DNA from 3 places in the Streptomyces sp. NPDC032198 genome. Region 2 is predicted to be linked to each of the others. Evidence: riboswitches for the same ligand, from Rfam matches in the RefSeq annotation. Region 2 holds a riboswitch; each other region holds the start of a gene.
What was found. A riboswitch is a leader RNA that binds a small molecule or an ion and turns the genes downstream of it on or off. The one in region 2 is predicted to bind cobalamin.
Positions count from the first base shown of each region.

Region 1: another riboswitch for cobalamin. It lies ahead of AB0E78_RS03340 (prenyltransferase/squalene oxidase repeat-containing protein); the one in region 2 lies ahead of AB0E78_RS13245 (energy-coupling factor ABC transporter permease).
Region 3: another riboswitch for cobalamin. It lies ahead of AB0E78_RS18435 (ribonucleoside-diphosphate reductase subunit alpha); the one in region 2 lies ahead of AB0E78_RS13245 (energy-coupling factor ABC transporter permease).

Region 1 covers NZ_JBEZVL010000001.1:704,796-715,281, forward strand. Annotated here, with positions in the region: gene AB0E78_RS03330 (aldehyde dehydrogenase) at 1-1,202, opposite strand, end outside; gene AB0E78_RS03335 (MBL fold metallo-hydrolase) at 1,416-2,465, shown strand; cobalamin riboswitch at 2,505-2,639, shown strand; gene AB0E78_RS03340 (prenyltransferase/squalene oxidase repeat-containing protein) at 2,763-3,980, shown strand; gene AB0E78_RS03345 (SCO2322 family protein) at 3,977-4,648, shown strand; gene AB0E78_RS03350 (energy-coupling factor transporter transmembrane component T) at 4,656-5,825, shown strand; gene AB0E78_RS03355 (ATP-binding cassette domain-containing protein) at 5,822-7,504, shown strand; gene AB0E78_RS03360 (ECF transporter S component) at 7,501-8,334, shown strand; gene AB0E78_RS03365 (transglycosylase SLT domain-containing protein) at 8,680-9,135, shown strand; gene AB0E78_RS03370 (steroid 3-ketoacyl-CoA thiolase) at 9,284-10,453, opposite strand.
Region 2 covers NZ_JBEZVL010000004.1:473,139-483,624, forward strand. Annotated here, with positions in the region: gene AB0E78_RS13225 (hypothetical protein) at 1-1,041, shown strand, start outside; gene AB0E78_RS13230 (ATP-binding cassette domain-containing protein) at 1,068-1,967, opposite strand; gene cbiQ (cobalt ECF transporter T component CbiQ) at 1,964-2,713, opposite strand; gene AB0E78_RS13240 (energy-coupling factor ABC transporter substrate-binding protein) at 2,720-3,130, opposite strand; gene AB0E78_RS13245 (energy-coupling factor ABC transporter permease) at 3,130-3,855, opposite strand; cobalamin riboswitch at 3,885-4,083, opposite strand; gene AB0E78_RS13250 (GNAT family N-acetyltransferase) at 4,156-4,794, opposite strand; gene tsaD (tRNA (adenosine(37)-N6)-threonylcarbamoyltransferase complex transferase subunit TsaD) at 4,794-5,858, opposite strand; cobalamin riboswitch at 6,018-6,235, shown strand; gene metE (5-methyltetrahydropteroyltriglutamate--homocysteine S-methyltransferase) at 6,398-8,719, shown strand; gene AB0E78_RS13265 (MarR family winged helix-turn-helix transcriptional regulator) at 8,964-9,500, opposite strand; gene AB0E78_RS13270 (response regulator transcription factor) at 9,585-10,232, opposite strand; gene AB0E78_RS13275 (sensor histidine kinase) at 10,217-10,486, opposite strand, start outside.
Region 3 covers NZ_JBEZVL010000006.1:373,526-384,011, reverse strand. Annotated here, with positions in the region: gene AB0E78_RS18465 (extracellular solute-binding protein) at 1-467, opposite strand, end outside; gene AB0E78_RS18460 (GntR family transcriptional regulator) at 754-1,527, shown strand; gene AB0E78_RS18455 (carbon starvation CstA family protein) at 1,630-3,744, shown strand; gene AB0E78_RS18450 (YbdD/YjiX family protein) at 3,741-3,938, shown strand; gene AB0E78_RS18445 (DUF3311 domain-containing protein) at 4,071-4,340, shown strand; gene mctP (monocarboxylate uptake permease MctP) at 4,337-5,986, shown strand; cobalamin riboswitch at 6,098-6,235, shown strand; gene AB0E78_RS18435 (ribonucleoside-diphosphate reductase subunit alpha) at 6,372-8,774, shown strand; gene AB0E78_RS18430 (ribonucleotide-diphosphate reductase subunit beta) at 8,774-9,796, shown strand; gene AB0E78_RS18425 (helix-turn-helix domain-containing protein) at 10,040-10,486, shown strand, end outside.

The sequences.
Region 1 (10,486 bases), on a different contig from region 2:
CTCTCGTCGCCGTACGGGATGAGGCAGATGACCGGGCCGAAGATCTCCTCGCGGGCGATGCGCATCGAGTTGTCCACGCCGCCGAAGAGCGTCGGCTCGACGTACCAGCCCTGGTCGAGCCCGGCCGGACGGCCGCCGCCCGTCAGGATCTTGGCGCCCTCCTCCTGGCCGATGCGGATGTAGTCGAGCGAGCGCTGCTGCTGGCGCTTGGCGACGAGCGGGCCCAGTTCGGTCTCCGGGTCGAGCGGGTCGCCGACCTTGAGCGCGGACGCCGCGGCGGCGAAGGCCTCGGCGAACTCGTCGTAGCGCGAGCGAGGCACGAGGATGCGGGTCTGGGCCACGCACGCCTGGCCGTTGATCATCCAGGCGAAGGGGACGATGCCGGCGACCGCCGCCGACGCGTCCGCGTCCGGCAGGATCACGGCGGCCGACTTGCCTCCCAACTCCAGGGTCACGCGCGTGAGATTGCGCGCGGCGACCTCCATGACGCGCTTGCCCGCACCGACGGAACCGGTGAAGGACACCTTGTCGACGCCGGGGTGCCCGACGAGGTACTCGCTGACCTCGCGGTCCGCCGAGAGGATCGAGAGCACGCCCTTCGGCAGCCCCGCCTCATGGGCGATGTCGGCGAGTATGTAGGCGTCGAGCGGCGTCTCGGGCGAGGTCTTGAGGATCACCGGACAGCCGGCGAGCAGCGCGGGCGCGAGCTTGGCCGCGGCGGTGAACTGCGGGACGTTCCACGGCACCACGGCCGCCACGACGCCGACCGGCTCGCGCCGCACGAGGATCTTGCCGAGGGCTCCGTCGCGCGCCTCTTCATACGTGAAGTTCTTCGCGACCGTGAGCGCCGAGTCCCAGACCATCATCGAGGCGAGGGCCTGCACCATCACGCTCGCCGTGTAGGGGGTGCCGTTCTCGGAGCTGATGACGCGGGCGATCTCCTCGTGCCGTACGGCGAACGCGTCCTTGATCCTCGTGACGACCTCGATCCGCTCGTCGAGCGTCATCCGGGGCCAGGGGCCCTCCTCGAACGCCTTGCGCGCGGTGGCGACGGCCCGGTCGACATCGGCGGGCGCCGCGTGCGGCACGCGCGCGAAGACCTGGCCGGTGTGCGGCGAGACCACCTCGATGACGTCCGTGCCGAGGGGGTCCACCAGCTCCCCGCCGATAAAAAGCTGTCCGTGTTCCACGAGCTCGGTCATGGCTGACTGCCTCCTGCGGGATTCCGCCTGCGCGGCACGCTTTCTGACACTGTTTCAGAACTGATACCAGTTCTAGTTCCAGTAGTCCACGGAGAGCAAGATGCAAGTAGCCTGTCGAAACAGTCGACTTGGGCGATCATTGGAACTAGTTCTAGTTATGGTGACGGCGGCCGTGGTCGTGGCCGTGCAGCCGACGAGAGACGAGGGTGCCCGATGACGCAGGTGACCGATCCGAAGGCGACCGACCACGGCGGCGGCGTGTGGAGCATCAAGGTCCCCATCCCGGACAACCCCCTGGGCTTCACCCTGGTCCACCTCCTGGACACGGACGCCGGTCCCGTCCTCATCGACACGGGCTGGGACGACCCCACGTCCTGGGACGCCCTCGCCGAGGGCCTCACCGCCTGCGGCACGTCCGCCGACGCGGTGCACGGCGTCGTCATCACCCACCACCACCCCGACCACCACGGCCTGTCCGCCAAGGTCCGCGAGGCTTCCGGCGCCTGGATCGCGATGCACGAGGCGGACGCGTCGGTCGTCCGCCGCACACGGACCGGGCCGCCCGAGCGCTGGTTCGACTACATGGTGGAGAAGCTGACGGCCGCCGGTGCCCCCGCCGACCACCTGGCCCCCCTGGTGGCGGCCCGTGACGCGGGCCGCGCACCCCGGCTGCCCGGCCTCGCCGCCGCGCTCCCCGACCGCGGCATCACCCCCGGCGAGCTCCTCGAACTGCCGGGGCGCAGGCTCCGCGCGATCTGGACCCCCGGCCACACCCCGGGCCACGTCTGCCTGCACCTGGAGGAGGAGCACCCGGCGCGGCTGCCGGGCCACGGCCGGCTGTTCTCCGGCGACCATCTGCTCCCCGGGATCACCCCGCACATCGGCCTGTACGAGGACCCCGACGACGAGACCGTCACCGATCCCCTCGGCGACTACCTCGACTCCCTGGAGCGCATCGGCCGCCTGGGCCCCGCCGAGGTCCTTCCGGCCCACCAGTACGCGTTCGCCGACGCCCCGGCCCGCGTGCGGGAGATCCTGGCCCACCACGAGGAGCGCCTGACGGACCTGCTCGCCCTCCTGGCCGAGCCGCTCACGCCCTGGCAGCTCGCCGAGCAGATGGAGTGGAACCGCCCCTGGGCCCAGATCCGCTACGGCTCGCGGAACATCGCGGTCTCCGAGGCCGAGGCCCATGTGCGGCGCCTGGTGAAGCTGGGGCGTGCCGAGGCGGTCGGCCACGATCCGGTGCGCTACCGGGCGGTGTGACCTGCGGCCCGGGAGGCGGGCGCCCCGGACCGCTCCCCCCTACGGGCCGGTAGAGTGACCCCGTCGTCATCATGCCCGTACGGGGGAAAGCCGGTGCGAATCCGGCGCTGACCCGCAGCCGTGTACCGCGTCCAGCGGTGAGCCGGAATGCCCGGTACCGAGCATGACCGGCTCGCTTCATCGGGGCCCCCGATGAACGGCACCGTCGAGGTATACGGAGCCGGAGCCGCCCGGTGCCCGTGCCCGCACGCGCCCGTGCTGCCCCGCTCCCCCGCAGGGAGAGGCACCCGCCGCATCATGAACGTTCGCCGCAGCGCAGCGGTCCTGGCCGCCGTCGCCGTGATCGGTTCGGCCGCCGCCCCGGCCGCTTTCGCGGACAGCGCGTCCCCGTCGCCTTCCGCAGCCCTCCCCTCCGGCCTCTACGGAGACGCGGACCCCAAGTTCGACGGGGTGTTCCGGCAGTCGTACGCCCTGCTCGCCCAGGACTCGGCCGGTGTGAAGCCCGCCGCGAAGTCCGTCGACTGGCTCACCGGGCAGCAGTGCGCGAGCGGCGGTTTCGCCGCGTACCGCGCCGACGCGGGTGAGCCGTGCGACTCCAAGACGACGTTCGACAGCAACGCGACCGCATCCGCCGTGCAGGCCCTGGCCGCGCTCGGCGGTCAGAAGAAGTCGGTCGGCAAGGGCGTCGACTGGCTGAAGTCGGTGCAGAACAAGGACGGCGGCTGGGGCTACAGCCCCGGCATGGCCTCCGACGCCAACTCCACCGGCATCGTGATCGGCGCCCTCGCCGCGGCGGGCGAGAAGCCGCAGTCGGTGAAGGCCCAGAGCGGCAAGTCCCCCTACGACGCGCTGCCCGCCCTCTCGATGAGCTGTGACAAGGACGGCGGCGCCTTCGGCCTCGCGGACGCCAAGTCCGGCAAGCTCTCGCCGAACGCGGACGCCACGGCGGCCGGTGTGCTCGGCGCCCACGGCAAGGGCCTGGTCGTCGACGCCGCCGGGAAGAAGACCGCCGCCCCGAAGTGCGAGAAGGCGGACACCGCCGAGCAGGCGGCCTCGAACGGCACCGGCTACCTCCTGAAGACCCTCGCCAAGGGCGACGACCACCTGATGTCGTCGATGCCCGGCGCCAAGAACATGCCCGACCTGGGCAACACCGCGGACTCGGTGCTCGCGCTCGCCGCGGCCGGCCAGCCGGAGCAGGCCAAGAAGTCCGCCGAGTGGCTGTCGAAGAACTCCGCCGACTGGGCCAAGAAGTCCGGTCCGGCCGCGTACGCCCAGCTGATCTTCGCCGCCCACGCCTCGGGCCTGGACGCGCGTGACTTCGGTGGCGCGGACCTGGTCAAGCAGTTGAACGCGACCGGCCCCGCCCCGCAGGCGACCGAGGCCGCCGACGAGAAGAAGGACAGCGACGACGGCAGCGGCGTCAGCGTCTGGTGGATCATCGGCGTCGGTCTGGTCGCCGGTGCCGGCATCGGCTTCCTGTACAGCGGCAACAAGAAGAAGAAGCAGCCGTGACGCGGGGTCGCGTGCGGTGCGGGCGCCTGGTGACCGGGGCGCTCGTCGCCGCCCTGTCCGGCGTCCTCGCCGCCGCCCCCGCCCAGGCCGCCGGCTACCGCTACTGGTCCTTCTGGGACCGGGACGGCTCCACTTGGGCGTACGCGACCCAGGGGCCGAGCACCGCACGCCCCGACGACGGGGCCGTGCAGGGCTTCCGGTTCTCCGTGTCCGCCGACTCGAAGGACTCCGCGAAGCCGCGCGGCGCCGCGGACTTCGACACCATCTGCGCCAAGACCCCCGCCCAGGACGACCGCAAGCGGATCGCCCTGGTCATCGACTTCGGCACACCGGGTGACGCCCCCGAGGGCGAGACCCCGCCGAAGCCGCGTACCGCATGCGCGCGGATCGCGGACGACGCGACCAGCGCCGACGCGCTGGCCGCGGTCGCCAAGCCCCTGCGCTACGACAGCAACGCCCTGCTGTGCGCCATCGCGGACTTCCCGAAGTCGGGCTGCGGCGAGCAGGTCTCGGGCAACGGGGATTCCGGGAAGAAGCCGGCCCGGAGCACGGCCGGCGACGAGGACGGCGACTCCGGTGGCCCCTCCGTCGGTCTGATCGCGGGCGTGGCCGCCATCGCCCTGCTCGGCGGCGCCGCCGTCTGGCAGGCACGCCGCCGACGCGGCTGACCGCACGATGACCGATCACCCGAGCACCGCTCCCGGTGCGCTGCGGCGGCGCCTCGCCCCCGAGGCGCACCGGAGCAACGCGCTGCACCCGGGCGCCTGGTGGGTGTGGGCGCTCGGGCTCGGCGTCGCGGCGTCCCGCACCACCAACCCGCTGCTGCTCGGGATGCTGATCGGCGTCGCGGGCTATGTGGTGGCGGCGCGCAGGACGTCGGCGCCGTGGGCGCGGTCGTACGGCGCCTTCGTGAAGCTGGGTCTCGTGGTGATCGCGATCCGGCTCGTCTTCGCCGTCGTCCTCGGCTCCCCCATCCCCGGTACGCACGTCATCGTGACGCTCCCCGAAGTGCCGCTGCCCGACTGGGCGAAGGGCGTGCGGATCGGGGGCCGGGTGACGGCCGAGGGGCTGCTCTTCGCGCTCTACGACGGGGTGCGCCTGGCGGGTCTGCTGATCTGCGTGGGCGCCGCGAACGCCCTCGCCAGTCCGGCGCGGCTGCTCAAGTCGCTGCCGGGCGCGCTGTACGAGGTGGGCGTCGCCATCGTCGTGGCGATGACGTTCGCACCGAACCTGATCATGGATGTGCAGCGGCTTCGGGCCGCGCGGCGCCTTCGCGGGCGCGCGGACCGGGGCATCCGGGGGCTGCTCCAGGTCGGACTCCCGGTCCTGGAGGGCGCCCTGGAGCGGTCGGTCGCCCTGGCCGCCGCGATGGACGCGCGGGGCTTCGGCCGCAGCGCGCCGGTGCCCGCCGGGGTGCGCAGAGCAACCGCTGTCCTGACGCTCGGCGGCCTGATGGGCGTCTGCACGGGCACGTACGGGCTGCTCTCCGCGGACGGCACGGGCTACGGCCTGCCCGTCCTGGCCGCCGGTCTGCTCGCCGCGCTCGCCGGACTGCGCCTCGGCGGCCGCCGCTCCGTGCGCACCCGCTACCGCCCCGACCCCTGGGGCGTGCGCGCCTGGCTCGTCGCCGGTTCGGGGATCGCGGTGGCGGGCCTGACGATCTGGGCCGCCTCGTACGACGCGTCCGCCCTGCACCCCGGAGTCGTCCCCCTGACGGCGCCGACGCTGCCGCTGTGGCCCGCGGCGGCCGTCCTGGTCGGACTGCTGCCCGCCTTCGTGGCACCGGTGCCCGCCGATTCCGCCGCCCCTGTCCGCGCCCCCGCTCGCTCCAAGGAGCCCTCATGATCCGCTTCGAGGATGTCTCCGTGACGTACGAAGGGGTCGACGGGCCCACCGTGCGCGGGGTCGATCTCGCCGTGCCCGAGGGCGAGCTGGTCCTCCTCGTCGGCCCTTCCGGGGTCGGCAAGTCGACGCTGCTCGGCACGGTGAGCGGGCTCGTCCCGCACTTCACCGGGGGCACGCTGCGGGGCCGGGTGACGGTGGCAGGGCGCGACACCCGTACGCACAAGCCGCGTGAACTCGCCGATGTCGTCGGCACGGTGGGCCAGGATCCGCTCTCGCACTTCGTGACGGACACGGTCGAGGACGAGCTGGCGTACGGGATGGAGTCGCTCGGGCTCGCCCCCGACGTGATGCGCCGCCGGGTGGAGGAGACCCTGGATCTGCTGGGCCTCGCCGATCTGCGCGAGCGCCCCATCGCCACGCTCTCCGGCGGCCAGCAACAGCGCGTCGCCATCGGCTCGGTGCTCACCCCGCACCCCGAGGTCCTCGTCCTGGACGAACCGACCTCCGCCCTCGACCCGGCCGCCGCCGAGGAGGTCCTGGCCGTACTGCAGCGCCTCGTGCACGACCTGGGCACGACGGTCCTGATGGCCGAGCACCGCCTGGAACGGGTCGTGCAGTACGCGGACCAGGTGCTGCTGCTCGCGGCGCCGGGCGAGCCGCCCGTGCTCGGGGACCCCGCATCGCTGATGGCCCGCTCTCCGGTCTATCCGCCGGTGGTGGGCCTCGGCCGCCTGGCGGGCTGGTCCCCGCTGCCGCTGACGGTGCGGGACGCCCGGCGCAGGGCGGGCGCGCTGCGCGAACGCCTGGCCACGGCCGCGCCCCGGGAGGTGGCCGCCGTCCCGCGCCCCGACGCGCGCCCGGCGACGCGCTGGGCCCGGTTCCGTGGACGTACGCAGGCGGACGCGCCCGAAGCAGCCGCGAGCGTCTCCGGTCTGGCCGTGCGCCGGGGCCGTGTGGAAGCCCTGCGCCGCGTGGACCTCACCGTCCGCGCGGGCGAGACCGTGGCCCTGATGGGACGCAACGGCGCCGGGAAGTCCACGCTCCTCTCGACCCTGGTGGGGCTGCTCGAACCGGCGGCGGGCTCGGTCCGCGTCGGCGGCGCGATCCCGCACCGCACCGGCCCGCGCGAGCTGATCCGGCACGTCGGCCTGGTCCCCCAGGAGCCCCGCGACCTCCTCTACGCGGACACGGTGGCCGCCGAGTGCGCGGCGGCCGACCACGACGCGGCGGCGGACCCCGGCACCTGCCGCGCCCTGGTCACCGAGCTGCTCCCCGGCATCGCGGACGACACGCACCCGCGCGACCTCTCCGAGGGCCAGCGCCTCACCCTGGCCCTGGCGATCGTCCTGACGGCCCGACCGCCCCTGCTCCTCCTGGACGAGCCGACCCGTGGCCTCGACTACGCGGCCAAGGCCCGTCTTGTCACGCTCCTGCGCGGCCTCGCCGCCGACGGGCACGCCATCGTCCTGGCCACGCACGACGTGGAACTGGCGGCGGAACTTGCCCACCGGGTGGCGATCCTCGCCGACGGGGAGATCGTCGCCGACGGCCCGACCCCGGACATCGTGGTCTCCTCCCCGTCCTTCGCCCCGCAGACCACCAAGATCCTGGCCCCGCAGAAGTGGCTGACGGTCACGGAGGTACGGGACGCGCTGGACGCCGGGGGTGGGGCCGCGTGAGCAGCTCCCCCGTGGCCCGCCAGGCCCGCCCCATCCGCCTGGGCCCGCGCTCCGTCGGCGCCCTCGCGCTCGTCAGCGCGGTCGGTGTCGTGGCCTTCGGGTGGCCGCTCATCGCGGGCGGCGAATCGGAGCTGAGCGCGCACGCCCAGGACGCGCCGTGGCTGTTCGCGGCCCTGCTGCCGCTGCTGCTCGCCGTGGTCGTGGCGACCATCGCGGACGTCGGTCTCGACGCCAAGGCCATCGCGATGCTCGGGGTGCTCGCCGCCGCCGGTGCCGCACTGCGGCCGCTGGGCGCGGGGACGGCCGGGATCGAGCCGATGTTCTTCCTGATGGTGCTCAGCGGGCGGGTGCTCGGACCCGGGTTCGGCTTCGTGCTCGGTGCCGTGTCGATGTTCGCCTCCGCGCTGCTCACCGGTGGCGTCGGGCCGTGGATGCCGTTCCAGATGCTGTCCATGGGGTGGGTCTGCATGGGCGCGGGGCTGCTGCCGGGGGCGGACTCCCTGCGCGGGAAGCGCGAGCTGTGGCTGCTCGCCGCCTATGGGGCCGTCTCGTCCGTCCTCTACGGCACCGTCATGAATCTGCAGGGCTGGCCCTACCTCGGCGGCCTCGCCACCGGCGTCTCCTTCGTGCCCGGTGACCCCGTCGGCGAGAACCTCGGCCGCTTCATCGCGTACTGCCTGGCGACCTCCCTCGGCTGGGACCTCCCCCGGGCCGTCGTCACCGTCCTGCTGAGCCTTGCCCTCGGCCCCGCCGTCCTGAAGGCGCTGCGCCGGGCCACGCGCCGTGCCGCCTTCGAGGCCCAGGTCACATTCGAGGGCCCGAAGGCGTAGGCGGCCGTGGGCTCTCCGTTACATGGAGGTCCCAGCGAGGTGAGGCGGCCCACAGGACCAAGGTCCTCTACGAAGCAGGGCCGTAGATCATCCCTTATGACGCGGACGCGTCAAAACACCTTCCGACCTGGCGATTGAGAGCCACGTCACACGAAGGACCTTCCGCACACATGCGACATCCACTAGTAAAAGGGGTCATTGCGGAGGCGTTGCGGCCCTGCTTCTCTGGATCGAGTCGCACGGCGCTTCCGGCCTCAAGGCCACCGGCCCGACGCATTCCCTCAGCCACACCCCCGTGGCCCACGGCATGCCCGCGACACCATGTCCCCCACGGAAGGCCACGCTTTGTCCGCCACGCTCCTCCGCCGTATCGCCACCCCGAAGAAGGCCCTCACCGGTGCCGCTCTGGCCGCCGCCACGACCGGCATGGTGTTCATGGCGGGTCCGGCCCAGGCCGCGGCCCCCACCGCTGCGAAGGCCGCCGCTCCGGCCGCCGCCCCCGCTGCGGCTCCTTCCTCGGCGCAGGCGATCGCGAAGAAGATGATCCCGGACCCCGCGCAGTACAAGGCGTTCAGCAAGATCGTCGAGCACGAGAGCGGCTGGAACCCGAAGGCGACGAACTCCTCCTCCGGCGCCTACGGCCTGGTCCAGGCTCTCCCCGCCTCGAAGATGGCTTCGGCCGGCGCGGACTGGAAGACCAACCCCGAGACCCAGATCAAGTGGGGCCTCGACTACATGAACGACCGCTACGGCAGCCCGGTCGGCGCCTGGAACCACTGGCAGGCCAACGGCTCGTACTGAGCACTGAGCACTGAGCCGACAGGACTCCCCGAGTCACCCGAAGGCGGCCACCCCTCTCCAGGGGTGGCCGCCTTCGTCGTACGCGAGCCGCCTTCGTCATACGCGAGCCGCTTCGGCGTACGCGAGGAAGCAGCAGGAAGCAGACTGCTCACAGCCGCTGAATGATCGTCCCCGTGGCCACCGCGCCGCCCGCGCACATCGTGATCAGCGCGAACTCCTTGTCGCGGCGCTCCAGCTCGTGCAGGGCGGTGGCGATGAGCCGCGCCCCGGTCGCCCCGACGGGGTGCCCGATGGCGATCGCGCCCCCGTTCACGTTCACCTTCTCCAGGTCCTGCTCGAAGACCTGCGCCCAGCTCAGCACCACCGACGCGAAGGCCTCGTTGATCTCCACGAGGTCGATGTCCTTCAGGGACATCCCCGCCTTGCCCAGGACCGCCCGCGTCGCGTCGATCGGGCCGTCCAGATGGAAGTGCGGATCGGCGCCCACTAAGGCCTGCGCTACGATCCGCGCGCGCGGCTTCAGCTTCAGGGCCCGCGCCATCCGCTTCGACGCCCACATGATCGCCGCCGCGCCGTCCGAGATCTGCGAGGAGTTCCCCGCGGTGTGCACGGCGGTCGGCATCACCGGCTTGAGCCGCTCAAGGCCCTCCATCGTGGTGTCCCGCAGCCCCTCGTCCCGGTCGACGAGCCGCCACATGCCCTGCCCGCCGGACTGCTCCTCCTCCGTCGTGGGGACCTGGACGGCGAAGGTCTCGCGTTTGAAGCGCTCCTCGGCCCAGGCGGTGGCGGCGCGCTCCTGCGAGATGAGGCCGAGCGAGTCGACGTTCTCCCTGGTGAGGCCGCGGTTGCGGGCGATCCGCTCGGCCGCCTCGAACTGGTTGGGAAGGTCGACGTTCCACTCCTCGGGGAACGGCTTGCCGGGACCGTGCTTGGAGCCCGAGCCCAGCGGCACCCGCGACATCGCCTCGACGCCGCAGCTGATGCCGACGTCGATGACACCGGCCGCGACCATGTTGGCGACCATGTGGCTCGCCTGCTGCGACGAGCCGCACTGACAGTCCACGGTCGTCGCCGCGGTCTCGTACGGAAGACCCATCGTGAGCCAGGCCGTGCGTGCCGGGTTCATGGACTGTTCCCCGGCGTGCGTGACCGTGCCGCCCACGATCTGCTCGACGCAGTCGGCGTGGATGCCCGTGCGCCCGAGGAGCTCGCGGTAGGTCTCGCCGAGCAGATAGGCGGGGTGGAGATTGGCGAGCGCGCCGCCGCGCTTACCTATGGGGGTGCGTACGGCTTCGACGATGACAGGTTCCGCGGCCATGGGCGTCCTCTCCATCCACATCCCGCGGGAGTG
Region 2 (10,486 bases):
ACGGCGGAACCCGGGTCCTGGCAGCACGTTCCGGTCCCGGCGCAGGTACGCCCGCAGGCCGGGCTGAACGAAGCCGTGGCGTTCGGGCCGGACCGGGCGTGGGCGGTGGGCGCCGACGCCGTCGGCCGTGAGGCGCCGGGCTTCCCGCTGGTGCTGCGCTGGAACGGCACGGCGTGGCAGCGCCAGAGCCTGCCCGGGATCGGCTGGCAGGGCGACCTTGTGTCGGTCGCCGGGACCTCGCCGACCGCGGTCTGGGCGGTCGGCCGCGACTCGGCGGGCGGCTCCCGCCTGCTCCGCTTCGACGGCAGTGCTTGGAAGGAGAGCCGGGCGCCGCGCGGTGTCGTCCTTGACAAGGTCGTCGCCGGCGGCGGTGAGACCTGGCTGATTGGTTCGCGGGACGGCGTGCAGGTGCTGCTGCGCTGGGACCGGCGCGCGTGGCAGGACGTTCCGGCGCCGCCGGGGTACGTGAGCGGCCTGGACATCGTGGCGGGCGACGACGTCTGGGCCGCCGGCTCCAGCGGCTCGGGCGCGACCGTGTCGCACTGGGACGGGCAGGCATGGCAGCAGACGGTCGTGGACGGATTCCCGCGGGCGGCCGTGGCCAGCGTGCTGGCGGTCTCGCCGACGGAGGTGTGGGCGGGCGGCACGGCAGGCTTCGTCGGGGGCCCGCCGGGCAAGCCGATCCCGCCGCTGCTCATGCGCTGGGACGGGACGGAGTGGAGCCGGGTGACCATGCCCACCGACTTCGGCTACATCTCGTCCCTGTCGGCCGCCGACTCCGGAAAGCTGGGCTGGGTATCGGTGGCCCGCTCGCTGAAGTGGGGCCCGCCGGGCAGCAGTCCGCCGCTCGTCCCCGGGCCGGACTTCCTTGCCTGGAACGGTCAGTCGTTCACCGCGTACGACGAACCCGCGGTGCCCGGGGAGGGCGACTCCTCGATGCAGCGGCTTGCGCCGGTGCCGGGCACGGAGACGGTGTGGTCGGTCGGCCGCGCCGCAGGGCCCGAGGGCACCTTCGCCCCGCGGATCCTGCGGTTCGGCTGAGCGGACGGAGCAGGTCTGCGCCCTGGTCAGCCGCCTGACGCGCCGGGCATCGCCGGGGCCGCCGCGAGGGCGGCCAACTCCTCGGGGGTGCGCGGCCCGTCGCCCGCCCCGGTCAGCAGGCCCTTCGTCCGCAGCAGCTCCGTGACCGCGATCCCCCAGGGCAGGCGGAGCCCCGCCTGCCCCAGGAGGTCCCGCTGGGCGAGCATCTCCACGACCGGCCCCGTACGCACCCCGGAGGGAGTCAGCAGGGCCGCGTCGTCGGCCCAGCGCAGGGCCAGATCCACGTCATGGGTGGCCATGACCACGGTCGTCCCCGCGTCCCGCAGGCCTTGCAGAGTGGTCAGGAGGCGCTCCTGGCCGTCGGGGTCGAGCCCCGCGGTCGGCTCGTCGAGAATCAGGACGCGGGGGCGCATCGCCACAGCGCCCGCGATGGCCGTCCGTTTCCGCTGGCCGTAGGAGAGCAGATGCGTGGGGCGGTCCGCCAGGGCGCTGATGTCGAGCGCGGCGAGCGCCTCGGCGACCCGGGCCCGCACCTCACCGTCCGGCAGCCCCAGGTTCAACGGCCCGAAGGACACGTCCTGTTCGACCGAGGCGGCGAACAACTGGTCATCCGGGTCCTGGACCACCAGTTGAACGGTCGTACGCAGCCGGGTGAGGCTCTTGCGGTCGTACGTCACCGGGGCTCCCCCGACGGTCAACCCGCCCCGGTCCGGCCGGAGTCCGCCGCTCAGCAGCCGCATGAGGGTGGTCTTGCCGCTGCCGTTGCGCCCGAGCAGCGCGAGGGCGCGCCCTTCGGTGACGTCGAAGTCCAGGCCGCTGAGCACGGTGGGCCCGTCTTCGTACGCGTAGGAAGCGGCACGCAGAGCGACCAGGGACCCGCCCGGATCACTGGAGGCGCGCGGCTCGCTCAGGGAGGAAGCCTTCATGGAAGGAGCCATTTCAGTACGAGGGTGAGGGCCGCGAGGCCCGTGAGGAGGACCGCGCTCGCGGCCACGAAGCGCCGGGAGATCCGGGCCTCCGGCACGAGCACCCGCAGGGTTCCGTCGTACCCGCGTCCGGCGAGCCCGGCCTGCAGCCGGGTGGCCCGGTCGAAGGCCCGCACGAACGCGGTGGCCCCAAGACCGCCGAGGGAACGCCAAGTCGCGGCGCGGGTGGTGTGGCCGAGCCGCGCGGCCTGCGCCTGCCGAATACGGCTCATGGAGTCCAGGAGCAGGAAGCTCATCCGGTACATGACGAGGGCCACGTCGACGACGGGCGCCGGCACGCCCGCCTTCACCAGGCGGGGCAGCAGGTCCGACATGGGTGTGGTGAAGGCGAAAAGCAGGACGCCGAGCGAGGCCGCCGACGTGCGCAGGAGCAGACCGCCCGCTCTCGCGGGGCCGCCGTCGGCGAGCGTGACGAACCCTTCGGGCCCGCCGAGTTGGACGATCAGGGTCAGGGCGCCGGTGACGCAGAAGCCGAGCGGTACGCGGTAGGCGCGCCACAGTTTGCGGGGCGGCACACCCGCCGGTCCGAGCAGCACGGCGAGCGCGGCGACGAGTACGAGGGCGGCGCCCGGCCAGGGCGGCAGGGAGACGGCAAGGACAGTGAGGCCGAGCCCGAGCACGGCTTTGTCCACGGGGTGGCGGCGGCGCCAGGGACTGCTGTGCGCCGCCGCGTCAATGGGCAGCACGCGGGATCAGACCTGCTCGGTCTCGGCCCGGGTGCTGTCCGCGTCGGCGGTCCGTCCCTCGGTCCGTTCGGCGGTTCCTTCCGCGGTCTTCTTCGCGGGGGCTTCCTTCGCCAGCGCGATCTCCGCGCCCTGACGGCGTCCCTTGCGCAGACCGAAGTAGTACGCGAGGACGCCCGCGCCCAGCGCCGCCTGCAGCGCGAAGAGCGCCGACTCGATCTCCCCGGAGGGGGGTTCGTACAGCGGTGAGAACCAGGGCTTGTAGTCCGGCTCGATCTCGGTGATCGCGGTCTCGGCCTGGGAGTCGGCCCCGGTGAACGGCTCCTTCTTGTCGTCGCCGAGGCCGAGCGCCAACGGCAGCACCGCGAGTGCGGCGACGATGACGAGGAGCAGGGTGTTGATCTTCGCGTTCCGGCTCATCAGGCGCTGGCCCCCGACTCCGTCTTGGTGTCCGTCTTCTCGGACTTCGCGTCCGCCTTCTTGCCCTGCAGCAGGACGCCGAGCCGCGTGAGCTCGCCCTTGCTGGACTGCACGAGCAGCCGCATCACCAGGACCGTGAGCAGTCCCTCGCTGACGGCGAGGGGGATCTGCGTGACGGCGAAGATGCCGCCGAACTTGCCCAGGGCGCCGATGAATCCGCTGCTGGGGTCCGGGAAGGCCAGGGCGAGCTGGACGCTGGTGACGCAGTACGTGGAGAGGTCGGCGACGAACGCGCCGAAGAACACGGCGACCATGAGCGGCGCGTCGAACCGCTTCAGGAGGCGGTAGACGGCGTATCCGGCCCATGGCCCGACGATCGCCATGGAGAAGACGTTGGCGCCGAGCGTGGTGAGACCGCCGTGGGCGAGCAGCAGGGCCTGGAACAGCAGCGTGATGGTGCCGAGCACCGTCATGATCGGCGGCCGGAACAGGATCGCGCCGAGCCCGGTGCCCGTCGGGTGCGAGCAACTACCTGTGACGGAAGGGATTTTCAGTGCGGAAAGGACAAAAGTGAAGGCTCCGGAGGCGCCCAGGAGCAGAGTGCTCTCAGGGTGCTCCTTGACCTCACGGGTCAGGGAGCGGACTCCGTGGACGACGAACGGCGCGGACGCTACGCCCCAGGCGATCGCGTGCGCCGGTGGGAGGAAACCCTCGGCAATGTGCATGGCTAAGCAGACCCTCTCCAGCACCTCGTGGATGGACAACGTGCCTTGGCCGGTCTCCTGGCTGACGGGTCGTACCGACCGGACTCCGCCTTCCCGGGTGCGTGTGCACCCAGTGGCTGCCGCGAGGGCTGGAGCCGGACTTCCCGATCACAGTGGCGAGGGCCGCACCGGCATCACACCGGATTTCCCGAGCACCAAGGCGTGGTGACCATAGTGCGCATCCGAGTTTCCTGACAACTTGTGGGGTCGCCCCACCTGTGGCACGCGCGAGCGCACCCGACCAGGGGCGTACGCCCCTGGTCAGCCCCTGTGCATCGGCCCGTGCACCCCTGGCACGGGCCACACTTCGCGGGCGGCCGCCACTTCTCCGCCGCGCGGCACCGCGAGCGTCCGGGCGGGGTGGCGGGGCCCGAGGAAGACGACGACGCCTTTGCCGTCTGGCGAGGGGTGGGTCGCCTGGGTCCAGCCCTGGCGCTCGTAGAAGCCCATGGCCTGCGCCGACCGGACCGAAGTGAGCAGCCAGACGCGGCCGTTGGGAGCACCGGCGGCCATCGCCGCCAGCAGGACGGCCCCGATCCCGGCGCCCTGCGCCGTGGGCCGCATGGCGAGTTCGTCTATCTCACGGGCCCCGCACAGCCACGACCGGGCGCGCTCGGCGCCGAGTCCGGCCGCCGCCTGCGGATAGCAGCGGTCGGCGGGAAAAGGGTCGGGCGTGGTCCACCCGGTGGTGAATCCGACGACGTCCGCCCCTTCCAGGGCGATCGCCGAGGTGAACCCGGGACGCCGTATGTCGTCGCCGAGCCGGACCATGAATTCCGCCACTCTCTCCTCGTCCTCGTGCCAGGGCGGCACGCGGAAGGCTTCGGCGTAGACGGTGCGCAAGGCGGCGCCGTGCGCGAGGAGTTGATCGCCGCGCAGAAGCCGGACTTCCGCCGCCATCAGGCGGCCCTCGCCGCGGCCGCCCCCGGCCGCAGGGCCGCGTACGTCAGAGGGGCGGACGGGTCGATCGACATGTCCCAGGGCGCGGGCTCGGCCCCGGCCCGTACGAGCAGGTCGCCGACGGCGGCGATCATCGCGCCGTTGTCCGTGCACAGGGTCATCGGGGGCACGCGCAGCCGTACGCCTTCGGCCGCGCACCGCTCCTCGGTGAGCGCACGCACCCGCGAGTTCGCGGCGACACCGCCGACCACGACGAGGGTGCGGACGCCGTGATCCCGGCAGGCGGCCAGCGCCTTGCGGGTCAGTACGTCCGCGACGGCCTCCTGGAGCGAGGCCGCGCCGTCGGCCACCGGCAGTTCGCGCCCCGCGTGCCCCTCGGCCCAGCGCGCGGCTGCCGTCTTGAGTCCGGAGAAGGAGAAGGCGTACAGGTCGTCCTTCGGTCCGGTGAGCGGGCGCGGGAAGGCCACCGCACGCGGGTCGCCGCTGCGGGCCGCACGGTCGATGGCGGGGCCGCCCGGGTAGGGCAGGCCAAGGACGCGGGCGACCTTGTCGAAGCACTCGCCCGCCGCGTCGTCCAAGGTGTCCCCCAGGTGCACGATCGGATCACGGGCCAGGTCCCTGACGAGCAGCAGCGAGGTGTGCCCGCCGGAGACGATCAGGACCACGCAGGGATCGGGCAGCGGGCCGTGCTCCAGCGTGTCGGCGGCGACATGCCCGGCCAAGTGGTGCACCCCGTACAACGGGACGTCGAGCGCGTACGCGAGGGTCTTCGCCCCCGCGAGGCCGACCTGCAGCGCGCCGGACAGGCCGGGACCCGTGGTGACCGCCACCGCTCCGATGTCGGAGAGCTTCAGGTCCGCCTGGTCGAGGGCGTTTTGGACGACCGGGGCGAAGGAGTGCAGATGCGCTCGTGCGGCGATCTCGGGGACCACGCCGCCGAACCGGGCGTGCTCGTCCATGCTGGACGCCACCGCATGGGCGAGCAGCCGCCCCTGCGCGACGATCCCCGCTCCGGTCTCGTCGCAGGACGACTCGATCCCCAGCACAATGCGCCCCGTTGCCACCGGCGTCTCCTCCACCCACAGACTTTCTGCCTGTGAAGTGTAGTTGCAACCAATATGCAATAAGACCTCCGGTCGGTGCCCCCACCGCCGGGTGGCTCCGTGTCTCACCTCACGGTCCGGAATGTGATCAGTACTGCCCAAGACGCCGATCCACCCTCTAGCCTGATGTGTGCAGCTGGTTCGCCCTGCCCGCCAGGCAGACGCGTCGCAAGAGGGAACCCGGTGGAAATCCGGGACTGCCCCGCAGCGGTGAGTGGGAACGACCGCCGTCATACGCACTGGGTCCGTCGCGGACCCGGGAAGCGACGGTCAGTAGGAACCTGCCTCGGCAGGTGTGCCCGCGAGTCCGAAGACCTGCCCGTTGCCCGTACGTGATCCCTCATGTGCGGACATCCCGGTGACCTCGTGGGCGGGTCGGCGTACAGATCAGGTGGAGCACCGCGCCGGTGGCGCGCGTCCGGTCCGCCCGGTCCGTCATCCCTTCGCGTCCGTGTCCCGTCCCCGGGATTCTCAGGAGTCATCTCGCGAAGGAGATTTCCGTGACAGCGAAGTCCGCAGCCGCGGCAGCACGGGCCACCGTGTACGGCTACCCCCGCCAGGGCCCCGACCGGGAGCTGAAGAAGGCTATCGAGGGCTACTGGAAGGGCCGCGTCAGCGCCGACGCCCTCCGGGAGACCGCGGCGATGCTGCGCCGGTCCACCTGGCGGCAGCTCGCCGACGCGGGCATCCATGAAGTGCCGACGGGCGACTTCTCGTACTACGACCACGTCCTGGACGCCAGCGTCATGGTCGGTGCCGTCCCGCAACGGCACCGCGAGGCCGTCGACACCGACGCGCTCGACGGGTACTTCGCGATGGCCCGCGGTACCCAGGACGTGGCGCCGCTCGAGATGACCAAGTGGTTCGACACCAACTACCACTACCTCGTGCCGGAGCTCGGTCCCGACACCGTCTTCACCGCCGACTCCGCCAAGCAGGTCGCCGAGCTCAAGGAGGCCGTCGCCCTGGGCCTCGCCGCGCGCCCGGTCCTTGTCGGCCCGGTGACCTATCTGCTGCTCGCCAAGCCCGCGCCCGGCGTTGCCGCCGACTTCGAGCCGCTCACGCTCCTCGACCGGCTGCTGCCCGTGTACGCCGAGGTCCTCGCCGATCTGCGGGCCGCGGGCGCCGAGTGGGTGCAGTTGGACGAGCCCGCCCTGGTCCAGGACCGCACCCCGGCGGAACTCAACGCCGCCGCCCGCGCCTATCGCGACCTGGGTGCCCTCAGCGACCGCCCTCAGCTCCTGGTCGCCTCCTATTTCGGCCGGCTCGGCGACGCACTGCCCGTGCTCGCCAAGGCGCCGGTCGAGGGACTCGCCCTGGACTTCACGGAGGCCGCCGCCGGCCAGCTCCAGGACCTCGCCGCCGTCGGCGGGCTGCCCGGCAGGCGTCTGGTCGCGGGCGTCGTCAACGGCCGGAACATCTGGATCAACGACCTGGAGAAGTCCCTGGCCACGCTGGGCACGCTCCTGGGTCTCGCCGACCGGGTCGACGTCTCCGCATCCTGCTCGCTGCTTCACGTCCCGCTGGACTCCACCGCCGAGCGGGACATCGACCCGCAGGTCGCCCGCTGGCTGGCCTTCGCCCGCCAGAAGACCACCGAGATCGCCACACTGGCCCGTGGCCTCGCCCAGGGCACGGGCGCCATCACCGCCGAACTGTCCGCCAACCGGGCCGACCTGGCGTCCCGCTCGGGGTCATCCCTCACCCACGACCCGGCGGTACGCTCCCGCGTCGCCGCCGTCACCGCGTCCGATGCCCGGCGCGCCCACGCCTACCCGGAGCGCGCGGCGGCCCAGCGAGCGCGCCTTGGACTGCCCCAACTGCCCACGACGACCATCGGCTCATTCCCACAGACCACCGAACTGCGCACCGCTCGGGCCGACTTGAGAGCGGGCCGCATCGACACGCACGGCTACGAGGAGCGCATCCGCTCGGAGATCCGCGACGTCCTCACCTTCCAGGAGAAGGCGGGCATCGACGTCCTGGTGCACGGAGAACCCGAACGCAACGACATGGTCCAGCACTTCGCCGAGCAGCTCACCGGCTATCTCGCCACGCAGCACGGCTGGGTCCAGTCGTACGGCACGCGCTATGTGCGCCCGCCGGTCCTCGCGGGCGACATCTCCCGGCCCGAGCCGATGACGGTGCGCTGGACCTCGTACGCCAACTCCCTCACCGACCGCCCCGTGAAGGGCATGCTCACCGGTCCCGTCACCATGCTCGCCTGGTCCTTCGTCCGCGACGACCAGCCGCTCGGCGACACGGCGCGCCAGGTCGCCCTCGCCCTGCGCGACGAGGTCAACGACCTGGAGACCGCGGGCACTTCGGTCATCCAGGTCGACGAGCCCGCACTGCGCGAGACGCTCCCCCTGCGCGCCGCCGAACACACCGACTACCTCGACTGGGCCACGGAATCCTTCCGCCTGACCACCAGCGGCGTACGGCCGGACACGCAGATCCACACCCACATGTGCTACGCCGAGTTCGGCGACATCGTCCAGGCCATCGACGACCTCGACGCCGACGTCATCAGCCTGGAGGCCGCCCGCTCGCACATGCAGGTGGCCCGCGAGCTGGCGGAGCACGGCTATCCGCGCGAGGCGGGGCCGGGCGTCTACGACATCCACTCCCCGCGCGTCCCGAGCACACAGGAGGCAGCGGCCCTGCTGCGCAAGGGACTTGAGGCCATCCCCGCCGACCGGCTGTGGGTGAACCCGGACTGCGGCCTCAAGACCCGGGGCTGGCCCGAGACCCGGGCCTCCCTGGAGAACCTGGTCGCGGCGGCACGCGAGGTGCGGGCGGAGCTGCCCCCACGCCCATGACCTGAACGCGCGGAACGGGGCGGCCGTTCGAGGGGGAACGGCCGCCCCGTTCCTGGCTGGAGCGAGCAGCGTGGGGGCATCTCCTGGATGAGGGGTGGCGAGGAGGTCTCGGCGGCGCACGCCCTGCTCCAGCTCTGGGCGGCCCGGCACGAGGGGCCCGCAACGGCTGCCTCGGAACTGCACCGCATCACTGTGCAGAGAGCGCTGCGCAGCCTGCCCGGATCGGAGCCGGAGTTCCAGGACTTCATCGAACGCTACCTCCGTACCGTGCTCCACGAGTTGCGGGAGATGGGCCGTCACCCGTATGAGCCATGCGCGACAACAGCCCGTGCAGCGTCTCGCGTTCCTCCGGGCCGAGTGCCGACAGGAGTTCGTCGGTGACGCCGCGGGCCGCCTCGTGCGATGCGCGCAGGAAGTCGTGGCCCGCGGGGGCGAGGACGACGATGCGACGGCGTCGGTCGTCGGGGGCGGGGCGGCGTTCGACGAAGCCGAGACGTTCCAGGTCGTCGACCAGGCCGACGATCGCGCTGGGGTCGTGACCGAGCTCCTGGCTCAGCTCCCGCTGCGCCGCACCCTCCACGGTGGCCAGATGGCGCAGCAGTGCGTAGTGGCGCAGGCGCAGGCCGGATCTCTGGAGCACCGCGTTGAAGAGCTGGCCCGAGCGCAGGCCCAGACGGTAGAGCAGGTATCCCGTGTCGCCGTGGAGGCCCCGCGTCCAGGGCGCGCCCTCGTCGACGGTTCCATCCTCCACGGGCTCGGCGGTGCTCTTCCGACTCGTCATGAGGGGCGCTCTCCCTGATCGGTGGTGCGCGGGCGGCTCTGTTTCCTCTCTTCTGCCCGCCGGCCCCTCTTTTCTCGCTGCCCGTCAGGGATTGTTCAGATAGGTGAGGACGGCGAGGACCCGCCGGTTGTTGTTGTCGTCATCGGTGATGCCGAGCTTGCCGAACAGGGACGTCGTGTACTTGCTGATGGCGCTGTCGCTCAGGAAGAGCCGCCGGGCGATGGCCTGGTTGGACAGCCCTTCGGCCATGAGACCGAGCACGGAGTGCTCGCGTTCGGTGAGCCGTTCGAGCAGCCGGCCGGACGACCCGCTGGACAGCAGCTTCGCGATGACGGCCGGGTCCATGGCGGTTCCACCCGCGGCGACGCGTTCCAGGGCATCGATGAACTGGTCGGCGTCGAACACGCTCTCCTTGAGGAAGTAGCCGATGCCGCCGGTGCCGTCGGCCAACAGCTCCCGGGCGTAGAGCTGTTCGACGTACTGGGAGAGGATCAGGACCGGCAGACCGGGCAGTTCGGCGCGTGCGGCGATGGCCGCCCGCAGGCCCTCGTCGGTCTGGGTCGGCGGCATCCGCACGTCGACGACGGCGACGTCCGGGCGCCAGGTCAGGAGCGCGTCGAGCGTCTCGGGACCGGTTCCCGCCGTGGCCACCACCTGGTGTCCGCACGCCTCGATCAGGCGGACCATTCCGTCGCGCAGGAGGTAGAGGTCTTCGGCTACAACGATTCGCATGGCACCACTATTCTCACGCGGGTCGGCCCGCCTGCCGGGCTGGTGATCTCCAGGGTGCCGTCGAAGACCGCGAGCCGGCGGCGCAGCCCCGCCAGTCCACCGCCGACGCGCGCGTTCGCCCCGCCCCGACCGTCGTCCTCGACGTCGACGACGAGGCCGGTGCCGTCCCACGCGACGGCGATCCGTGCCCGGGTTGCCCGGGCGTGCTTGACCGCGTTGGTGAGCAGTTCGGCGATCCCGAAGTACACGGCGGA
Region 3 (10,486 bases), on a different contig from region 2:
TTGTAGATCACCACGCGGTTCAGGACGAACCACGGGGCGGCGTACTGCTTGCCGTCCACGACCGAGGACTTGTTGATCGACTCGGTCCAGTCGGCGCCGAGCCCCTCCTTGAGGTCACCGAGTTCGGCGAGGCCACCCGTCTTGGCGTAGGCGGCGGTCTGGGTGTTGCCGATCTCGAAGACGTCCGGCGGGTTCTCCTCGGAGAGGGCCGTGGTCAGCTTCTGCTGGATGCCGTTCCACTGCTGGACTTCGAGCTTCAGCTTGGCGCCGGTCTTCTTCTCGAAGGCCGCCTTGACGTCCTTGGTCCAGCCTTCGGGCGTGGAGCCGTCCATCGCCCAGAGCGTCAGGGTCTCCCCCTTGAAGCCGTCCGCTCCGGCCTTCTTGTCGTCGCTGTCGTCGCTGCCACAGGCCGCGATCGAGACCAACATGCCCGCGACACCGATGGCCGCTATGAGCTTGCGCTTCACGTCACCCTCCTCAAGGGATGCCAGTCAACCCCCCACCCGCAGCGACCAAATGGACCGAGATCTGCCCGTGGGACTGGAACCTGGTCTTTAATGGTGTAGACCAGTACGGGGAGCTTGGCCTAGACCTTTAGGGGTGTCAAGGGTGTATAAGAAGGGCTGTCAGGTCCGTTATCGGACCGACACCTGAGCGGGCACAGTCTGCTCAGCCCGGTACGTGCCACGATGTGAGCCGCGACAGACGGAGGAGCCGGTGACGGCAGCAGCACAGGAGCCGGGAAGGCAGAGCATGGGCACCGAGGCAAGCAGTACAGAGACCGACGCGGGCGCGGCCCCGAGCGTCGGCCGCACCGCGCGCGTGCCCAAGTACTACCGCCTGAAGCGGCACTTGCTCGACATGACGGAGACGCTGCCGCCCGGTACCCCGGTCCCGCCGGAGCGCACGCTCGCCGCCGAGTTCGACACCTCGCGCACGACGGTGCGCCAGGCCCTGCAGGAGCTGGTCGTCGAGGGCCGCCTGGAGCGGATCCAGGGCAAGGGCACCTTCGTGGCCAAGCCGAAGGTCTCCCAGGCGCTCCAACTCACCTCGTACACCGAGGACATGAGGGCCCAGGGCCTGGAGCCGACCTCACAGCTCCTGGACATCGGCTACATCACCGCCGACGACACCCTCGCGGGGCTCCTCGACATCAGTACGGGCGGCCGGGTGCTCAGGATCGAGCGCCTGAGGCTCGCCAACGGCGAGGCGATGGCCATCGAGACGACGCACCTGTCGGCCAAGCGCTTCCCGGCCCTGCGCCGCTCCCTGGTGAAGTACACCTCGCTCTACACCGCACTCGCCGAGGTGTACGACGTCCACCTCGCGGAGGCCGAGGAGACCATCGAGACCTCCCTGGCGACCCCGCGCGAGGCGGGCCTGCTCGGCACGGACGTGGGCCTGCCGATGCTGCTCCTGTCGCGGCACTCCCTGGACGGCGGCGGCCAGCCCGTGGAGTGGGTCCGTTCGGTGTACCGCGGCGACCGCTACAAGTTCGTGGCCCGCCTCAAGCGCCCCACGGAGTGATCCGGCACCCGGCGGCCTGATCCTCTTCCGGGGGTCTGGCGCCGGGAACCGTGCTGCTCTACGTTCCTCCCGTCATCGCATGATGAACGGGAGGACGACCCGGTGCGCACAGCGAATCCCCGATCCATCGTCATCTGGTCCCTCGTCGCGCTGGTGGGCGCCGCGGGGTGGACCGTGCTCGCGCTCGCGCGGGACGAGGAGGTGTCGGCGGCCTGGATGGTGGCCGCGGCCCTCGGCTCGTACGCCATCGCCTATCGCTTCTACTCCAAGTTCATCGTCGAACGCGCCCTGAAGGTCGACAAGAAGCGGGCCACCCCGGCCGAGCGCCTGGACAACGGCATCGACTTCCACCCGACCGACCGCCGCGTCCTGCTCGGCCATCACTTCGCGGCGATCGCGGGCGCGGGCCCGCTGGTGGGGCCCGTACTGGCCGCGCAGATGGGGTATCTGCCGGGCACGATCTGGATCATCGTCGGGGTGATCTTCGCGGGCGCCGTACAGGACATGGTTGTCCTCTTCTTCTCCACCCGGCGCGACGGCAAGTCGCTCGGCCAGATGGCGCGCGAGGAGATCGGCCCCTTCGGCGGGGCCGCCGCGCTGCTCGCCGCGTTCGCCATCATGATCATCCTGCTCGGGGTACTCGCCCTCGTCATCGTCAACGCGCTCGCGGACTCACCCTGGGGCACCTTCTCCATCGCGATGACCATTCCGATCGCCCTGCTCATGGGCTTCTACCTGCGGGTCCTGCGGCCGGGGCGGGTCAGCGAGGTCTCCCTCATCGGGATCGCGCTGCTGCTCCTCGCGCTCGTCGCCGGGCGCTGGGTCGCCGAGTCGTCCCTCGCGGACACCTTCACGCTCGCGCCGTCGACGCTGGTCATCTGGCTGGTGGCGTACGGATTCATCGCCTCGATCCTGCCGGTGTGGATGCTGCTCGCGCCGCGCGACTACCTCTCCACGTTCATGAAGATCGGCACGATCCTGCTGCTCGCGCTCGGCGTCGTCATCACGCTGCCGACCCTCAAGATGGACCCGGTGACCGACTTCGCCTCGCGCGGCGACGGGCCCGTCTTCGCGGGCTCGCTCTTCCCGTTCGTCTTCATCACCATCGCCTGCGGGGCCCTGTCCGGCTTCCACGCGCTGATCTCCTCGGGCACGACGCCGAAGATGATCCAGAAGGAGACGCAGGTCCGGATGATCGGCTACGGCTCCATGCTGATGGAGTCGGCCGTCGCGGTCATGGCACTCGTCGCGGCCAGCATCATCGACCCGGGGCTGTACTTCGCGATGAACGCGCCCGCGGGCGTCATCGGGGACAACGTCCAGGCCGCGAGCCAGGCGGTCGCCGGCTTCGGGTACTCCATCTCCCCCGCCGATCTCGCGCAGGCCGCCAAGAACGTCGAGGAGTCCTCGCTGCTCTCGCGGACCGGTGGCGCGCCCACGCTCGCGGTCGGCGTCTCCGAGATCTTCTCGAAGGTCACCGGCGGCTCCATGCGGGCCTTCTGGTACCACTTCGCGATCATGTTTGAGGCGCTGTTCATCCTGACCGCGCTCGACGCGGGCACCCGCGTGGGCCGCTTCATGCTCCAGGACATGCTCGGGAACGTCTACAAGCCCTTCAAGAGGGTCAGTTGGAAGCCCGGACTCATCATCACCAGCGCGGTGGTCACGGGTCTGTGGGGTTACTTCCTGTGGGTCGGCGTGCACGAGCCGCTCGGCGGGATCAACCAGCTCTTCCCGATCTTCGGCATCTCCAACCAGCTCCTCGCCGCGGTCGCCCTCGCCGTCTGCACGACGCTCCTGGTGAAGTCCGGACGCCTCAAGTGGGCCTGGATCACCGGGATTCCACTCGCCTGGGACGCGACGGTGACGCTCACCGCGAGCTGGCAGAAGGTGTTCTCCAGCGACCCGCGCGTGGGCTTCTTCCAGCAGCGCGCCAACTACCAGGACGCCATCGACGCGGGCAAAGTCCTGCCGCCCGCCAAGACCATGGACGACATGCACACCGTCGTCACCAACTCCACCGTGGACGGCGTCCTTTCGGCCGTGCTCGCCCTGCTCATCGTCATCGTGATCGCGGACGCCGCCCGGATCTGCGTGAAGCACGTCCGCAACCCGCAGTCGACGCAGCTGAGCGAGGCCGAATACGTGGAGTCCAGACTGACCGCACCGGCCGGGCTCATCCCGACCCGGGAGGAGAAGGCGGAGCTCACGAAATGACCTGGGTGCTGCGGGGGCTGCGCTGGGTCCGGTGGTACGCGCGGGAGTTGACCGACGAGTCCGCGTACGACCGGTATGTGGAGCACGCACACAAGACGCATCCGGGGGCATCCGTACCCTCCCGGAGGGAGTTCGAGCGAATGCGGACGGACCGGCAGGAGTCAGACCCGCGACAGGGGTTCCGCTGCTGCTGAGCAGGCGCGTTGACCCATCCGGCACCCATTCGGCACCCGTCCGGTATCCGGACGGGGGTTCCATAGATCAATCCTCTCGCTTAGATTTCCCGCACGTTAAAGGTGGGATAAGCGAGGGAGCGGAGCCGCGAAGTGTCAGATGCGCCTGAAGTGAGCAGACCGGTGATCACGCCGGTCCGCGTGGTCATTGCCCTCTGTCTCGTCGCGCCGTTCGTGGCGATGCTCTGGGTGAGCTCCTACGCGAAGGTCGACCCGACCTTCATCGGCATCCCGTTCTTCTACTGGTACCAGATGCTGTGGGTCCTCATCTCCACCGTGCTGACGATGATCGCCTACAAGCTGTGGCAGCGTGACCAGCGCGTCCGCAAGGCCGAGCAGGCCCAGGGGGGTGCGACCCGATGAACGTGCTCGCAGCGGACACAGGCGGCGTCAACGGCATCGCCCTCGCCGTCTTCATCTTCTTCTTCGCCGCCGTCACGGCGATGGGCTTCCTGGCCGCGCGCTGGCGCAAGGCCGAGACCGAGAGCCTGGACGAATGGGGCCTGGGCGGCCGGTCGTTCGGCACCTGGGTCACGTGGTTCCTGCTCGGCGGTGACCTGTACACGGCGTACACCTTCGTGGCCGTCCCGGCGGCGATCTACGCGGCGGGCGCGGCCGGCTTCTTCGCGGTGCCGTACACGATCCTCGTCTACCCGCTGATCTTCACCTTCCTGCCGCGCCTCTGGTCCGTCTCGCACAAGCACGGCTACGTGACCACGTCCGACTTCGTGCGCGGGCGCTTCGGCTCGAAGGGGCTCTCGCTGGCCGTCGCGGTCACCGGCATCCTCGCCACGATGCCGTACATCGCGCTCCAGCTGGTCGGCATCCAGGCCGTGCTCGACGTCATGGGCGTCGGCGGCGGTCCGGACACCAACTGGTTCATCAAGGACCTGCCGCTCCTGATCGCGTTCGCGGTGCTCGCCGCGTACACCTACTCGTCCGGTCTTCGCGCCCCCGCGCTGATCGCGTTCGTGAAGGACGGTCTGATCTACCTCGTCATCGCCGTCGCGATCATCTACATCCCGATCAAGCTCGGCGGGTTCGACGAGATCTTCCGGGCGGCGAGCGACAAGTTCTCGGCGACCAACGAAGCCGCGGGCAAGCCCGTCGCGGGCCTCGCGCCGGGCGAGGCCGGGCAGTGGACGTACGCCACGCTCGCGCTCGGCTCCGCGCTCGCGCTGTTCATGTATCCGCACTCGATCACGGCGACGCTCTCCTCCAAGAGCCGCAACGTGATCCGCCGCAACACCACGATCCTGCCGCTCTACTCGCTGATGCTGGGCCTGCTCGCGCTGCTCGGCTTCATGGCGATCGCGGCCGGGGTGAAGGTGGAGAACGGGCAGCTGGCGATTCCGCAGCTGTTCGAGAACATGTTCCCCGACTGGTTCACGGGCGTCGCGTTCGCGGCGATCGGCATCGGCGCGCTCGTGCCGGCGGCCATCATGTCGATCGCGGCCGCGAATCTCTTCACCCGGAACATCTACAAGGACTTCCTCAAGCCGGACGCGACCCCGCAGCAGGAGATGAAGGTCTCCAAGCTGGTCTCGCTCCTGGTGAAGGTCGGCGCGCTCGCCTTCGTCCTCACCATGGACAAGACGGTCGCGATCAACTTCCAGCTCCTGGGCGGCATCTGGATCCTCCAGACGATGCCCGCGCTGGTCGGCGGCCTGTTCACGCGGTGGTTCCACCGCTGGGCGCTGCTCGCCGGCTGGGCGATCGGCATGATCTACGGCACGGTCGCCGCGTACGGTGTCGCGTCGCCGACGCAGAAGCACTTCGGCGGCTCGTCCGACGAGATCCCCGGCATCGGTGAGATCGGTTACATCGGCCTCACGGCGTTCGTCCTGAACGTGGTGGTCACCGTGGTCATGACCTTCGTCCTGCGCGCCATGAAGGCCCCTGACGGCATCGACGAGACGTCTCCCGGGGACTACACGGCGGACGCGGGCGACCCGGGTGTCGTGGAGGAGCTGCCGCCGGCCACGGCGGGAGCGCCGGGCGGGCACTGAGCCTCTCTCCGAACGCGGTACCCAACACGCGGCGCGGGCCGCCGGATTCCTCCGGCGGCCCGCGCCGCGTATGTGTGCACCGACACAAGATGTGGGGCTGCCGCTCAGAGCCAGCACAAGATGTATGCTCGTGCTCGCTGTCGCCGCAGGGGAATCCGGTGCAAGTCCGGAACTGTCCCGCAACGGTGTACGAGTACGCATTTGTCGTGCTCTCCAGTCCGAAGACCTGTCGGCAGCGCGCCCGTTCCGACCGGTCCGGGTGCCAACGTCGTCCGGGCCTCGTGGAATGGGCTGGTGGACGCGGAGCGCAGCCCTGCCCAGGGGCGGGCGCCCGTGTGTCACTCATCCCTCCGCGGGCCCAGAGCCGAGCGAGGGAGTGCTCCACGTGACCATCGCGCCAGCCGAACCTGCGTCAGCGCAGACCACCGACGGTCAGCAGACCGCCGACGGCCCAGGAACCGCGCTGCTGCGTACCCTGACCGACCTCACCGCCGACCTCCCCGACGCCGACCCCGGCAGAGTCGCCGCCGCCGCGCTGCGCGGCCGCTCGGCCCGCGCGGACCTGGCGGAGCTGCGGGAGCTGGCGACCGAGGCGGCCGCGGGGCTCATCTCCGAGGACCCGACGTACTCGCAGCTCGCGGCCAGGCTGCTCAGCCTCAGCATCCGTGACGAGGCCGCGTCGCAGGGCGTGCGCTCCTTCTCCGACTCGGTCGCCGTGGGACACCGCGAGGGCCTGATCGCGGACCGCACCGCCGCGTTCGTCACCGACCACGCGGAGCGCCTCGACGGTCTCGTGGAGGCCGCCCTGGAGGACGGCGCCGACTTCCGGTTCGGCTACTTCGGCCTGCGCACCCTGCACAGCCGCTATCTGCTCCGGCACCCGATCACCCGGCACGTCATCGAGACCCCGCAGCACTTCATGCTGCGCGTCGCGAGCGGCCTCGCCGAGGACGGCAGCGTCCGCGCCCTGGACGAGGTCGCCTCCCTGTACCGCCTGATGAGCCGTCTGGACTACCTGCCGTCCTCGCCGACGCTCTTCAACTCCGGCACCCGGCACCCGCAGATGTCCTCCTGCTACCTCCTCGACTCGCCCCTGGACGAGCTGGACTCCATCTACGACCGCTACCACCAGGTCGCGCGCCTCTCCAAGCACGCGGGCGGCATCGGCCTCTCGTACTCACGCATCCGCGCCCGCGGTTCGCTGATCCGCGGAACGAACGGCCACTCCAACGGCATCGTGCCGTTCCTCAAGACCCTGGACGCCTCCGTCGCCGCCGTGAACCAGGGCGGGCGGCGCAAGGGCGCGGCCGCGGTCTACCTGGAGACCTGGCACTCCGACATCGAGGAGTTCCTGGAGCTGCGCGACAACACGGGCGAGGACCAGCGGCGCACGCACAACCTCAACCTCGCGCACTGGATCCCGGACGAGTTCATGCGCCGGGTCGCCGCCGACCAGGACTGGTCGCTGTTCTCGCCGGCCGACGTGCCCGAGTTCGTCGACCTGTGGGGCGACGCGTTCGACGCCGCCTACCGCAAGGCCGAGGCCGCCGGGCTCGCCCGCAAGACCATCCCGGCCCGCGACCTCTACGGCCGCATGATGCGCACCCTCGCGCAGACCGGCAACGGCTGGATGACGTTCAAGGACGCCGCCAACCGCACCGCCAACCAGACGGCGGAGCCCGGCCACACGGTCCACTCCTCCAACCTCTGCACGGAGATCCTGGAGGTGACGGACGACGGGGAGACGGCCGTCTGCAACCTGGGCTCGGTGAACCTCGGCGCGTTCGTGGACACGGACGCCGGTGACATCGACTGGCAGCGGCTCGACGAGACCGTCCGCACCGCCGTCACCTTCCTCGACCGGGTGGTCGACATCAACTTCTACCCGACCGAGCAGGCCGGGCGCTCCAATGCCCGGTGGCGTCCGGTGGGCCTGGGCGCCATGGGTCTGCAGGACGTCTTCTTCCAGCTGAAGCTGCCCTTCGACTCCCCCGCCGCGCGTGCCCTCTCCACCCGCATCGCCGAGCGGATCATGCTCGCCGCGTACGAGGCGTCCGCCGACCTCGCCGAGCGCAATGGCCCGCTGCCCGCCTGGGAGAAGACCCGCACCGCGCGCGGCGTCCTGCACCCCGACCACTACGGCGTCGAGCTGACCTGGCCGGAGCGCTGGGCCGCGCTGCGGGAACGTATCGCCGCGACCGGCATGCGCAACTCGCTGCTTCTCGCCATCGCGCCGACCGCCACCATCGCGTCCATCGCGGGCGTCTACGAGTGCATCGAGCCGCAGGTCTCCAACCTCTTCAAGCGCGAGACGCTGAGCGGTGAGTTCCTCCAGGTCAACTCCTACCTGGTGCAGGAGCTGAAACGGCTCGGCGTCTGGGACGCCCAGACCCGCGAGGCGCTGCGCGAGGCCAACGGCTCCGTGCAGGGCTTCAGCTGGATCCCGGCCGAGGTGCGCGACCTCTACCGCACCGCGTGGGAGATCCCGCAGCGCGGCCTGATCGACATGGCCGCCGCGCGCACGCCGTTCCTGGACCAGGCGCAGTCCTTGAACCTGTTCCTGGAGACGCCGACCATCGGCAAGCTCTCCTCGATGTACGCGTACGCCTGGCAGCAGGGTCTGAAGACCACGTACTACCTGCGTTCGCGCCCGGCGACCCGCATCGCCCGCGCGGCGGCCGGCCAGACCGCCGAAGCCGCCCCCGCCCCTGTACCTGCGCAGGCAACAGCCGAAGAAGCCGTCGCCTGCTCCCTGGAAAACCCCGAGTCCTGCGAGGCCTGCCAGTAATGAGCTCCACCACGAACGCCGAGAAGAACCTCCTCGACCCGGGCTTCGAGCTGACCCTGCGCCCCATGCGCTACCCGGACTTCTACGAGCGCTACCGGGACGCGATCAAGAACACCTGGACCGTCGAGGAGGTCGACCTCCACTCGGACGTCGCCGACCTCGCCAAGCTCTCGCCGGGCGAGCAGCACATGATCGGCCGTCTGGTCGCGTTCTTCGCGACCGGCGACTCGATCGTCTCCAACAACCTGGTGCTCACGCTCTACAAGCACATCAACTCCCCCGAGGCGCGGCTCTACTTGAGCCGTCAGCTCTTCGAGGAGGCCGTGCACGTCCAGTTCTATCTGACGCTGCTCGACACCTATCTGCCCGACCCGGAGGACCGCGCCGCGGCCTTCGACGCGGTGGAGGAGATCCCCTCCATCCGTGAGAAGGCCGAGTTCTGCTTCCGGTGGATGGACTCCGTCGAGAAGATGGACCGCCTGGAGAGCAAGGCCGACCGGCGCCGCTTCCTGCTGAACCTGATCTGCTTCGCCGCGTGCATCGAGGGGCTCTTCTTCTACGGTGCCTTCGCGTACGTCTACTGGTTCCGCTCACGCGGTCTGCTGCACGGCCTGGCCACCGGCACCAACTGGGTGTTCCGCGACGAGACGATGCACATGAGCTTCGCCTTCGACGTCGTCGACACCGTCCGCAAGGAGGAGCCCGAGCTCTTCGACGACGCGCTGCAGACGCAGGTCACGGACATGCTCAAGGAAGCCGTGGAGGCCGAGCTGCAGTTCGCGCGCGACCTGTGCGGCGAGGGCCTGCCGGGCATGAACACCGACTCGATGCGTGAATACCTGCAGTGCGTCGCCGACCAGCGGCTCCAGCGCCTCGGCTTCGCGCCGGTCTACGGCTCCTCAAACCCGTTCTCCTTCATGGAGCTTCAGGGAGTCCAGGAGCTGACCAACTTCTTCGAGCGGCGCCCTTCGGCCTACCAGGTCGCGGTCGAGGGTTCGGTCTCCTTCGACGACGAGTTCTAGGGCCGCCCGCCCCTCCGGGCTGCGCGGGGCGCGTTCCGCCTCGCGCAGCTCGCGGTCGATCCGGCGGTCGTGGACGTACCCGACGAGCGAGGGTGCGGCCAGCAGGAGGAGGACGGTCAGGACGGTCGCGTAATCGGTGATTGCGTTCATGTCCTCACTGTCCTGCGGGCCGGACGGAAGCGTCAGTGGCAGGACTGCCACACAGCATCGACTTACTGCCAACCCTGCGGCAGACTGGCAGGCATGCTGAGGACCGGCGCTCTGAAGAACGTGGCCGTCGTGCTGCTCGACGGCGTGAATCCCTTCGAACTCGGTGTCGTCTGCGAGGTGTTCGGCCTCGACCGCAGCGACGAGGACCTGCCCGTGTACGACTTCGCGGTGGTCGCCGCGGAGAGCGGGCCGCTGCGCAACCACGCCGGGTTCTCGATCTCCACCCCGTACGGCCTCGACCGGCTCGAAGAGGCCGATCTCATCGCCGTTCCCGCAGGTCAGTCGTTCGTGGACCGCGACTTCCCGGAGGAGCTGCTCGACGCCCTGCGCCGCGCGGTGGACCGTGGGGCGCGCGTCCTCTCGGTCTGCTCCGGCGTCTTCGTCCTCGGCGCGGCGGGCCTGCTCGATGGCCGCCGCTGCGCCGTGCACTGGCGGCACGCCACGGAGCTCGCGGTGCGCCATCCACGCGCCGAGGTCGAG